Regions from separate parts of the Streptomyces sp. NPDC001507 genome, predicted to be linked through region 3. Evidence: riboswitches for the same ligand, from Rfam matches in the RefSeq annotation. Region 3 holds a riboswitch; each other region holds the start of a gene.

Region 1 (2,194 bases), on a different contig from region 3:
CCTTGCAGGCGGCGGCGATGGAGTAGGCACCGATGACGTTGGGCGACCCCGCCTCGTGCCGCGCGGCGCTCTCGTGCCACTCCACGGCCACTCCCCCGTCCTCGCGCCGGGTGACCTTGCGGCTGGCGCCGCCGCCCGCGAGGTAGGGCTCGGCGGCCTGCAGCCAGTCGGCGCGGCCGGCCAGGACGCCGGAGCCGAAGGGGGCGTACAGCTTGTGGCCGGAGAAGGCGACCCAGTCGACGTCCAGGTCGCGGACGGAGACGGGGTGGTGCGGGGCCAGCTGGGCGGCGTCCAGGACGATCCGGGCGCCGTGCGCGTGCGCTGCGGCCGCGAGCTCCCGGACGGGCCACAGCTCGCCGGTGACGTTGGAGGCACCGGTGACGCAGACCAGGGCCGGGCCGTACGGGTCGCGGTCGGCGAGGGCGCGTTCCAGGGTCTCGACGGCCTGGCGCGGGGTGCGGGGGGCGTCGAGGTAGGTGACGCGGGCGTCCTGCCAGGGCAGCAGGGAGGCGTGGTGCTCGGTCTCGAAGACGAAGACCTGGCAGCCGGCGGGGAGGGCACGGGCCAGCAGGTTCAGGGAGTCCGTCGTCGAGCGGGTGAAGACCAGCTGGTCGTCGGGGCGGCAGTCGAGGAACTCGGCGACGGTCCGGCGGGCGTTCTCGAAGAGGTCGGTGGAGAGCTGGGAGAGGTAGCCGGCGCCGCGGTGGACGCTGCCGTAGTAAGGCGCGTAGGCGGCGACGTCGTCCCAGACCCGCTGGAGGGCGGGGGCGCTGGCCGCGTAGTCGAGGGCGGCGTAGGTGACCTCGCCGCCGGTGACGAGCGGGACGGTGACATCCCGCCCCAGAACGGGCAGCGGGGCACAAACGGACTGGGCGGCGGCAGCGGTGGAGACGGACATGGGTGAACTCCCGTGTGAGCAGGTGAGATCCGCCGTGCGAGCGGATGCGCTCAAGCAGCGGCAGGGGAAAAGGGGGATGCGGAGGCGGGGCTCTGCGGCCCTATCGCATTCGCTTGCTCACGGGAGACTCCTCGACGACCAGGACCCCTGGTGTACGAGGGGTCCGCGCTTGCCGCAGACCTCGCTGCCTGCGGCCTGGTCTTCACCCGGGGCACCCCGCCACGGACGGAGGGTTGCCGGACAGTCGGCCGGGGCCTCATGACTGTCACTCATGACCTGGGAAGAAACGTAGGTGAAGTGATCGCAGCCGCGCAACTCCTGTCCGGATGACGGGACACCGCCAGGGGCCGAGGCCGGTCCCTTGGCATCGGCGCCGGTGCCGAAATCCTCTTTCCGCCGCAACGGCGATCAGCCGTCACGGCGATCAGCCGCGACGGTGGAGCCCGGCGGTGCCGGACTCCACCTCGGCCGGCTGGACCGGCCCCCTACTTGTTCGTCGCCGCCGCCCAGCGCTCCAGGACCCGCTTGGCCGCACCCGAGTCGATCGACTCGGCCGCCCTGGCCATGCCGGCGCGGAGCTGCTCGGCCAGGGTCCCGGCGGCCGGGTCGAGGGCCACCAGGGCCGCCGCGGAGTTCAGCAGCACCGCGTCCCGCACCGGGCCCTGCTCGCCGTCCAGCAGCCTGCGGGCGACCTCCGCGTTGTACGACGGGTCGCCGCCCCGCAGCGCCTCCACGGGGACCAGGTCGATGCCGACGTCACGGGGGTCGAAGGTCTCCTCGGTCACCTTGCCGTCGCGGACGATCCAGACGCGGGACGTGGCGGTCGTCGTCAGTTCGTCGAGGCCGTCGTCGCCGCGGAAGACGAGGGAGGAGTGGCCGCGTTCGGCGAAGACGCCCGCGACGACGGGGGCCATGCGGGGGTCGGCCACGCCGACCGCCTGCGCCCGCACCCGCGCGGGGTTGGTCAGCGGGCCGAGGATGTTGAAGACCGTGCGGATGCCCAGCTGGCCGCGCGCCGCGCCCGCGTGCCGCAGCGCCGGGTGGAACTTGATCGCGAAGCAGAAGGTGATGCCGGCCTCCTCGGCGACCTCGGCGACCCGCTGCGGGGTCAGGTCGAGGTTGACGCCGAGCTTCTCCAGGACGTCAGAGGCCCCGGACGCGGAGGACGCGGCCCGGTTGCCGTGCTTGACGACCTTCGCGCCCGTGCCGGCCACCACGAGCGCCGACATCGTGGAGATGTTCACCGTCTTCGCGCCGTCGCCGCCGGTGCCGACGATGTCGACGGTGCGGCCCGGT
Region 2 (2,194 bases), on a different contig from region 3:
CGCGGGCCAGCCGGAGCTGGGCCGTGCGGTAGATCGCGGCGGACATCCGGCCGAGGGCCTGGCCGTCCTGGTGACGGTGCTTGCGGACGCCGACGTCGACCTGGGCGAGGGCGTCGAGGCCCACCAGGTGCAGGGCGTCGACCAGCATGCCCAGCTCCACGCCGTAGCCGACCGGGAAGGGCAGCTGTTCGAGGAGCGAGCGGCGGGCCGCGTACTCGCCGCCGAGCGGCTGGACGAAGCCGGCCAGCTGCGGCCAGTGCATGTTCAGCAGCGGGCGGGCCATCAGCTCGGTGACCCGGCCGCCCTGCCCGGCGGCGCCGCCGAGCGGGCGGTCGTACATCGCCTTGACGAGGTCCACGCCCGGGTCGGTGAGGAGCGGGCCGACGATGCCGGTGACGAAGTCGGAGGAGAACTCCCGCAGGTCGGCGTCGATGAAGCAGACGATGTCCCCGGTGGTGACCAGGAGGGAGCGCCAGAGGACCTCGCCCTTGCCGGGGACGGGGGGGATGCGGGGCAGGATCGCGTCGCGGTGCACGACGCGGGCGCCGGCCGCCGCGGCGACGGCCGCCGTGCGGTCGGTGGAGCCGGAGTCGACGACCACGATCTCGTCGACGAGCGGCACCTGCTGCATCAGGTCGTGGCGGATGATCGCGACGATGTCGCCGACGGTCTCCTCCTCGTTGAGCGCGGGCAGCACGACGCTGACCGTCTGTCCGGAGGACCGTTTGGCGGCCATGACCCGGTGCAGGGGACGATCGGTTACGGACCAGGAGCGGGTGGCCAGCCAGCGCTCGACTTCTTCCAGCACGGTCAGCGGCTCCTCACTGTCACGGTCACACGACGAGGTGTGATCCATCTCGCGGTTCGGACGACTCACTCAACTGTCCTGGCCTTCGGTTACAGTCTTGAACAACGCCGATGACCATCGCATGTCCTGGGGTCACCCGGCGTTGACAACCGCATACCGCTCATCCAGAGGGGCAGAGGGAAACGGCCCGTTGAAGCCCCGGCAACCCTCCAGTCGGTACTCGTAGATCACTGTCGATCACCGCGAGGCTCCCGGCTAGGGAAGGTGCCAAATCCGTCTCACGACGAGATGCGTCGTGAGGAAGATGAGGAGAAAGGGCCTCGCCTCAATGGCTGTGCAGACTGTTGCAAGCACCACGGATTCCGCCGTCGACCTCGGTCCCGCCGCCGCCCTGAGCTGCCGCGAGTGCGGTCACCGGGTGCCGCTCGGCCCGGTGTTCGCCTGCGAGGAGTGTTTCGGCCCGCTGGAGATCGCCTACGACTTCTCGGCCTACGACACCGAGGAACTCCGCAAGCAGATCGAAGCGGGTCCCGCGAACATCTGGCGCTACGCGCCGCTGCTGCCCGTCCCCGCGGACGTGGCGACCAAGCCGAACATCAACCCCGGCTGGACCAAGCTCGTCAAGGCCGACAACCTGGCCCGCGAGCTCGGGGTGACCGGCGGCCTGTACGTGAAGGACGACTCCGGCAACCCGACGCACTCCTTCAAGGACCGCGTCGTCGCCCAGGCCGTCGAGGCCGCCCGTGCCTTCGGCTACACCACCCTCTCCTGCTCCTCCACCGGCAACCTGGCCGGCGCGGTCGGTGCCGCGGCCGCCCGGGCCGGCTTCCGCTCCTGCGTGTTCATCCCGCACGACCTGGAGCAGGGCAAGGTCGTCATGGCCGCGATCTACGGCGGCGAGCTCGTCGGCATCGAGGGCAACTACGACGACGTGAACCGCTTCTGCTCCGAGCTGATCGGCGACCCGGCCGGCGAGGGCTGGGGCTTCGTCAACGTCAACCTCCGGCCGTACTACGCGGAAGGCTCCAAGACCCTCGCGTACGAGATCTGCGAGCAGCTCGGCTGGCAGATCCCGGACCAGCTGGTCGTCCCGATCGCCTCCGGCTCGCAGCTCACGAAGATCGACAAGGGGCTGCAGGAGCTGATCAAGCTCGGTCTCGTCGAGGACAAGCCGTACAAGATCTTCGGCGCCCAGGCCGAGGGCTGCTCGCCGGTGTCGGTGGCGTACAAGGAGGGCCACGACGTGGTCCGCCCGCAGAAGCCGAACACCATCGCCAAGTCCCTCGCCATCGGCAACCCGGCCGACGGGCCGTACGTCCTCGACATCGCGCGGCGCACCGGCGGCGCGGTGGAGGACGTCACCGACGAGCAGGTCGTCGACGCCAT
Region 3 (2,194 bases):
ACGATGTCCTTCAGCTCCGGCAGCGCGGACGGCCACTGGTTCGGACCGATCAGGCGCAGGTAGTCGGGGTCGTCCGGGCCGGTGTCGAGCGCCGCGCGCTCCGGGCCGATGTCGATCTGCTCCCGCCAGTCGGCGCTGCCCGCTGTGTACTCGGTGCCGGTGCGTGTATAGCCGCGGAACTGGGGCGAGTTGAGGTTCTCGATCTCCAGTCGCTGCTGCTCGGGCAGGGCGAAGAAGGCGCGTGCCGCGGTCAGCGCCTCGTCGCGGAGTGCTGCGGGGACACCGTGTCCGGTGACGTAGAAGAAGCCCACCTCATGGGCCGCGGACCGGAGTTCGGCGAGAAAGGCGGCCCGGTCCGTGCCGGGGGCGCGGAAGCGGGAGATGTCGATGAGGGGCAGGGCTGTGAGTTGTGCCATGGAAGTTCCTTCGCGGCAACGACGGCCGACAATGCCTCACGGGCCGCCCCTGGATGCGGGGTGGTCGAGGGCTGCGGGAAAGAGCAGACAGGAAGAGAGGAACGCGGTCGCGGGCCGTGGGACGGCGGTCAGCAACAGACCTGGTCGAACTGGTCGGCGCGGCGGCTCACCCAGAACGGGTCGAGCAGCACCGTGTGTGCCGGGCCAGTGGTCTCCATGGCCGGATGAAAGCACACCCGGGATGGATGCGTCCACCATGCGTTCCGCCGGGTCCGGGCGTTCCGGGGCGGTGTTGACGCCGGTGGAACAGCCGATCTACGGTGAGCGCGAGCTACGAGTTCCGGTGATCAAGCCCTGGCTGGCCGGACGGCAACCCTCGACGCAGTGGGGTGCCCCAGGTGAAGGCTCGGCGGATCTCTTCTTTCTGCAAGTGCGCTCACATCGGCCCCGAGGCGGGCCAGAACCCGGGAGGACGGCATGGCGAGAGCCCTGATGCTGTGCTCCCGTCTCCATGTCGACCTGCTGCTGGTGTCCAGCTGTCTGTGTCAGGGCTGATCCCGCCCTCCGCCGGCCGGCAGCGCAACCGCCCGTCGGTGTAACTCCCCTTTTTCCCACGTGATCTTGCACGCCTTGGCACAGCCCTCCGCCAGGGCTGGTTCACGCACCCCGACGCGGAAGCAGAGACAACTGATGGCACCCCACAGCGGCCCGACGCCGAACAGACCCCGTCGCTCCGGCCTCGGCGCGATCTCCCTCGGAACGGCGTTCCTGGTGGCGCTGACCGGCTGCACGAGCAGCAAGGACGGCAGCACCGCGAGTTCCGGGTCGGCGATCACGGTCGGTACGACCGACCAGGTCACCAGCCTCGACCCGGCCGGTGCGTGGGACGCCGGCTCCGGCACCGTCGAGAGCGAGGTCTACGCGACCCTGCTCAGCCAGAAGAACGGCTCAGCGGAGGTCTCCCCGGACCTGGCCACCGGGATCAAGCTGACCGGGCCCAAGGAGTACACGGTCACCCTCCAGAAGGGCCTGAAGTTCGCCAACGGTCACGACCTCACCTCCTCCGACGTCAAGTTCAGCTTCGACCGGGACCTGAAGATCGCCGACGAGAACGGCCCGTCCTCGCTGCTCTACAACCTCGCCTCGGTCGCCGACCCGGACCCGGCCACGGTCGTCTTCACCCTCAAGTCGGCCGACGACACGCTCTTCCCGCAGGTGCTGTCCACGGCCGCCGGCTACATCGTGGACGAGCAGGTGTTCCCCGCGGACAAGATCCTCGACGACAAGTCGATCGTCGCGGCCAGGCCGTGGAACGGGCCGTACGGCATCAAGAGCTACGACAAGAACTCACTGGTGTCCTTCGCGGCCAACGCCGGCTACAAGGGACAGCTGGGCACGCCGAAGACCAGGAACGTCCGGCTCAAGTACTACACGGACGCCGGCAATCTGAAGCTCGACGTCCAGCAGGGCACCATCGACGCCGTCTACCGCACGCTCACCACCACCGACCTGGACGACCTCGCCAAGCAGAAGGACGTCAAGGTCCACACCGGCTCCGGCAACGGCATCCGCTACATCGTCTTCGACCTGGCGAGCCAGCCCTTCGGCACCAAGACGAAGAACGCCGACGCCAAGAAGGCCCTCGCGGTCCGGCAGGCGGTCGCGGACTCCGTCGACCGGTCCCAACTCGCCCAGCAGGTCTACAAGAACACCTACCAGCCGCTCTACAGCTCCGTGCCGGACGGCCTGACCGGCGCCACCCCCTCCTTCAAGTCGCT
Region 4 (2,194 bases), 740 kb from region 3:
GAAGACCAGCGAGGTGCTCTTGACCAGGCCGATCAGCTGGTTGACGTAGTTCGGGGTGATGGACCTGAGCGCCTGCGGGAAAACGATCCTCCGGAACTGGTAGCCCTTGGGCAGACCGAGTGCGGCGGCCGCCTCGTGCTGGCCCTGGTCCACGGAGAGGATGCCGCCGCGGACCACCTCGGCCGCGTAGGCGGCCTCGTTGAGGCTGAGGCCGATGACGGCGACGACCATGTCGGTGGCGAGCTTCGACTCGTCGAAGGAGAAGAAGGCGGGCCCGAAGGGGACGCCGATGCTCAACGTCTTGTACAGGGCGCTGAAGTTGTAGAGGAAGAGCAGGACCACGATGAGCGGTATGGACCGCAGCGCCCATACGTAGGTCCAGCTGACCGCGCGCAGCACGGGGCTCTTCGAGAGCCGGGCCAGGGCGAGAAGGATGCCGCCGAGCAGGCCCAGCACCGCGCTGTAGGCGGTGACTTCGAGGGTGATGACCAGTCCGTCGAGGATGGTCGGCCGCAGGAACCAGTAGCCCCAGCGGTCCCACTGGTAGAAGGGGTTGGTCACCAGTCCGTGCACGAACTGGGCGGCCAGGACCAGGACGACGGCGGTGGCGATCCACCGTCCGGGCCTGCGCAGCGGCTGAACGCGCTGTGCGGCGAGGGGTGGTGACGGCTCGTCGGCTGCGGGCGGTGCCTCGGGGGCGGCGATCGTGGCGCCTGGGGGTTCACTCATGGCGGGCTCCGGCGGAGTCGGACACCCACGTGTCCCACGGCGGGGGCCGCGCACCGGTCCGTGTTCGGGCACGGCGCCGGTGCGCGGGGGCGCGCGGGGCACGGGGCTGGGCGGACGGCGGCACACCGGACGGCCGGTGTTTCGACGGGGACGCTGGGGTGCGAGGCTGCGGGGAACCGGCGGAAAGGCCTGGTCAGACCCGACAGCGGGCACAGCCCGGTGCGGTACACGCGCTACACAGGGCGCTGTTGACACGGAGCAGGTCGACGGCTCGGTCGGCGACGAGCGGGCTCGGGTACGGGCGTACGCAGCCCTCGGCGCGGCGCTGGGCCGTCCTGGAGGCTGCGTACATGTCCGTCACCTGTCACTGTCGTGCCGGCCCCGGAGGGCACTCGCGCTTACCGATTCGTCGCTTGCCGAAACGTCGTCGGTCCGGTCGTCACCTGGGGCACCCCACCGCGGTGCGAGGGTTGCCGGTCAGCAAGCCAGGGCTTGACGCTGACGCTCATGACCGTTCTGGTCCGTAAGTAACGCAGTTGCCCGAACGAATGTCAACGCCTGTCCGACTGGCGAAACGGTTCGAGCCTCTCTCACCTGCGCGGACCGCGGGGTGCGTCCGCCGCGTGGCCCGCCCAGTCCAGGATCTGGACGGCCGCGCCGGCGGCTTCCAGGCCCTGGCAACGGCCGTGGTGGCGGCGGGCGATGCCGTCCAGGTCGAGGTGGGTGCCGAAGGCCGGGTGGGCGGCCAGCCGGCGGGCGTAGGCCCACAGCACCGGGTGGCCGGCGATGGCGTGCACGGCGGCGGCGTCGAGGTGGTTGCGGTGCACGGTGTCGAGTTGCACCAGAGTCACCCACACCTCGACGTCCGCGGCCGTGAGTTGACCGCCGACCAGGAACTCCACCCCGGTCAGCCGGCGCTCCAGTTCGTCCAGGGCCGCGAGCAGCACCTCCAGCGCCTCGGGGTCGCCGCCCGCGCGCCCGGCCCGCTGTGCGGCCTGCTCGATGTCCTCGGCGCACAGCCGCTCGACGGCCTCGATCTCGGCCTCGGCCTCACACGGGTAGAGCCGGGCGCCACCGTCACCGAAGTGCTGGTCCAGGTCGCGCAGGATGTCCCGGCTGTGGGTGCTGACGATACGGCCGGACCAGCCGTCGCTGAACACCGGCGCGAGGGCCGGGCCCGCGTAGTGGTGCGCGCTGGCCTCGTACAGCGGGCGCAGCACCGCGTGGCTGCCGTCCGGACAGTCCGGGACGGCGGGCAGGTAGGTGACCGGACAACAGTCGTCCAGGGCCAGCAGACTGTGGCCGACGGCGATGCGCAGGCCGTCCGGACAGGCGGTGGAGAGGTGCAGCCGGTAGCGGCGCGGCACGGCGTAGTGACCGCTGCGGGCGTCCCGGCCGATGCGGCCCCGGAAGGCGGGGGCGGTACGGACGGACGGCAGGGCGGCGAGTGGAGTGATGGACATGC

Evidence for each region. Region 3 has a riboswitch for S-adenosylmethionine ahead of ACFY0K_RS04060 (ABC transporter substrate-binding protein). Riboswitches for the same ligand answer to the same signal wherever they lie in the genome.
Region 1: another riboswitch for S-adenosylmethionine. It lies ahead of ACFY0K_RS08355 (aminotransferase class V-fold PLP-dependent enzyme); the one in region 3 lies ahead of ACFY0K_RS04060 (ABC transporter substrate-binding protein).
Region 2: another riboswitch for S-adenosylmethionine. It lies ahead of thrC (threonine synthase); the one in region 3 lies ahead of ACFY0K_RS04060 (ABC transporter substrate-binding protein).
Region 4: another riboswitch for S-adenosylmethionine. It lies ahead of ACFY0K_RS00715 (amino acid ABC transporter permease); the one in region 3 lies ahead of ACFY0K_RS04060 (ABC transporter substrate-binding protein).

The regions. Positions count from the first base shown of each region.
Region 1 is NZ_JBIAVV010000002.1:487,177-489,370, reverse strand. It holds gene ACFY0K_RS08355 (aminotransferase class V-fold PLP-dependent enzyme) at 1-898, opposite strand, end outside; SAM riboswitch class IV at 1,059-1,175, opposite strand; gene trpD (anthranilate phosphoribosyltransferase) at 1,384-2,194, opposite strand, start outside.
Region 2 is NZ_JBIAVV010000004.1:543,093-545,286, reverse strand. It holds gene ACFY0K_RS16250 (glucosyl-3-phosphoglycerate synthase) at 1-808, opposite strand, end outside; SAM riboswitch class I at 966-1,119, shown strand; gene thrC (threonine synthase) at 1,137-2,194, shown strand, end outside.
Region 3 is NZ_JBIAVV010000001.1:879,694-881,887, reverse strand. It holds gene ACFY0K_RS04065 (isopenicillin N synthase family dioxygenase) at 1-416, opposite strand, end outside; SAM riboswitch class IV at 746-855, shown strand; gene ACFY0K_RS04060 (ABC transporter substrate-binding protein) at 1,107-2,194, shown strand, end outside.
Region 4 is NZ_JBIAVV010000001.1:135,885-138,078, reverse strand. It holds gene ACFY0K_RS00715 (amino acid ABC transporter permease) at 1-729, opposite strand, end outside; SAM riboswitch class IV at 1,119-1,242, opposite strand; gene ACFY0K_RS00710 (glutathione S-transferase C-terminal domain-containing protein) at 1,320-2,192, opposite strand.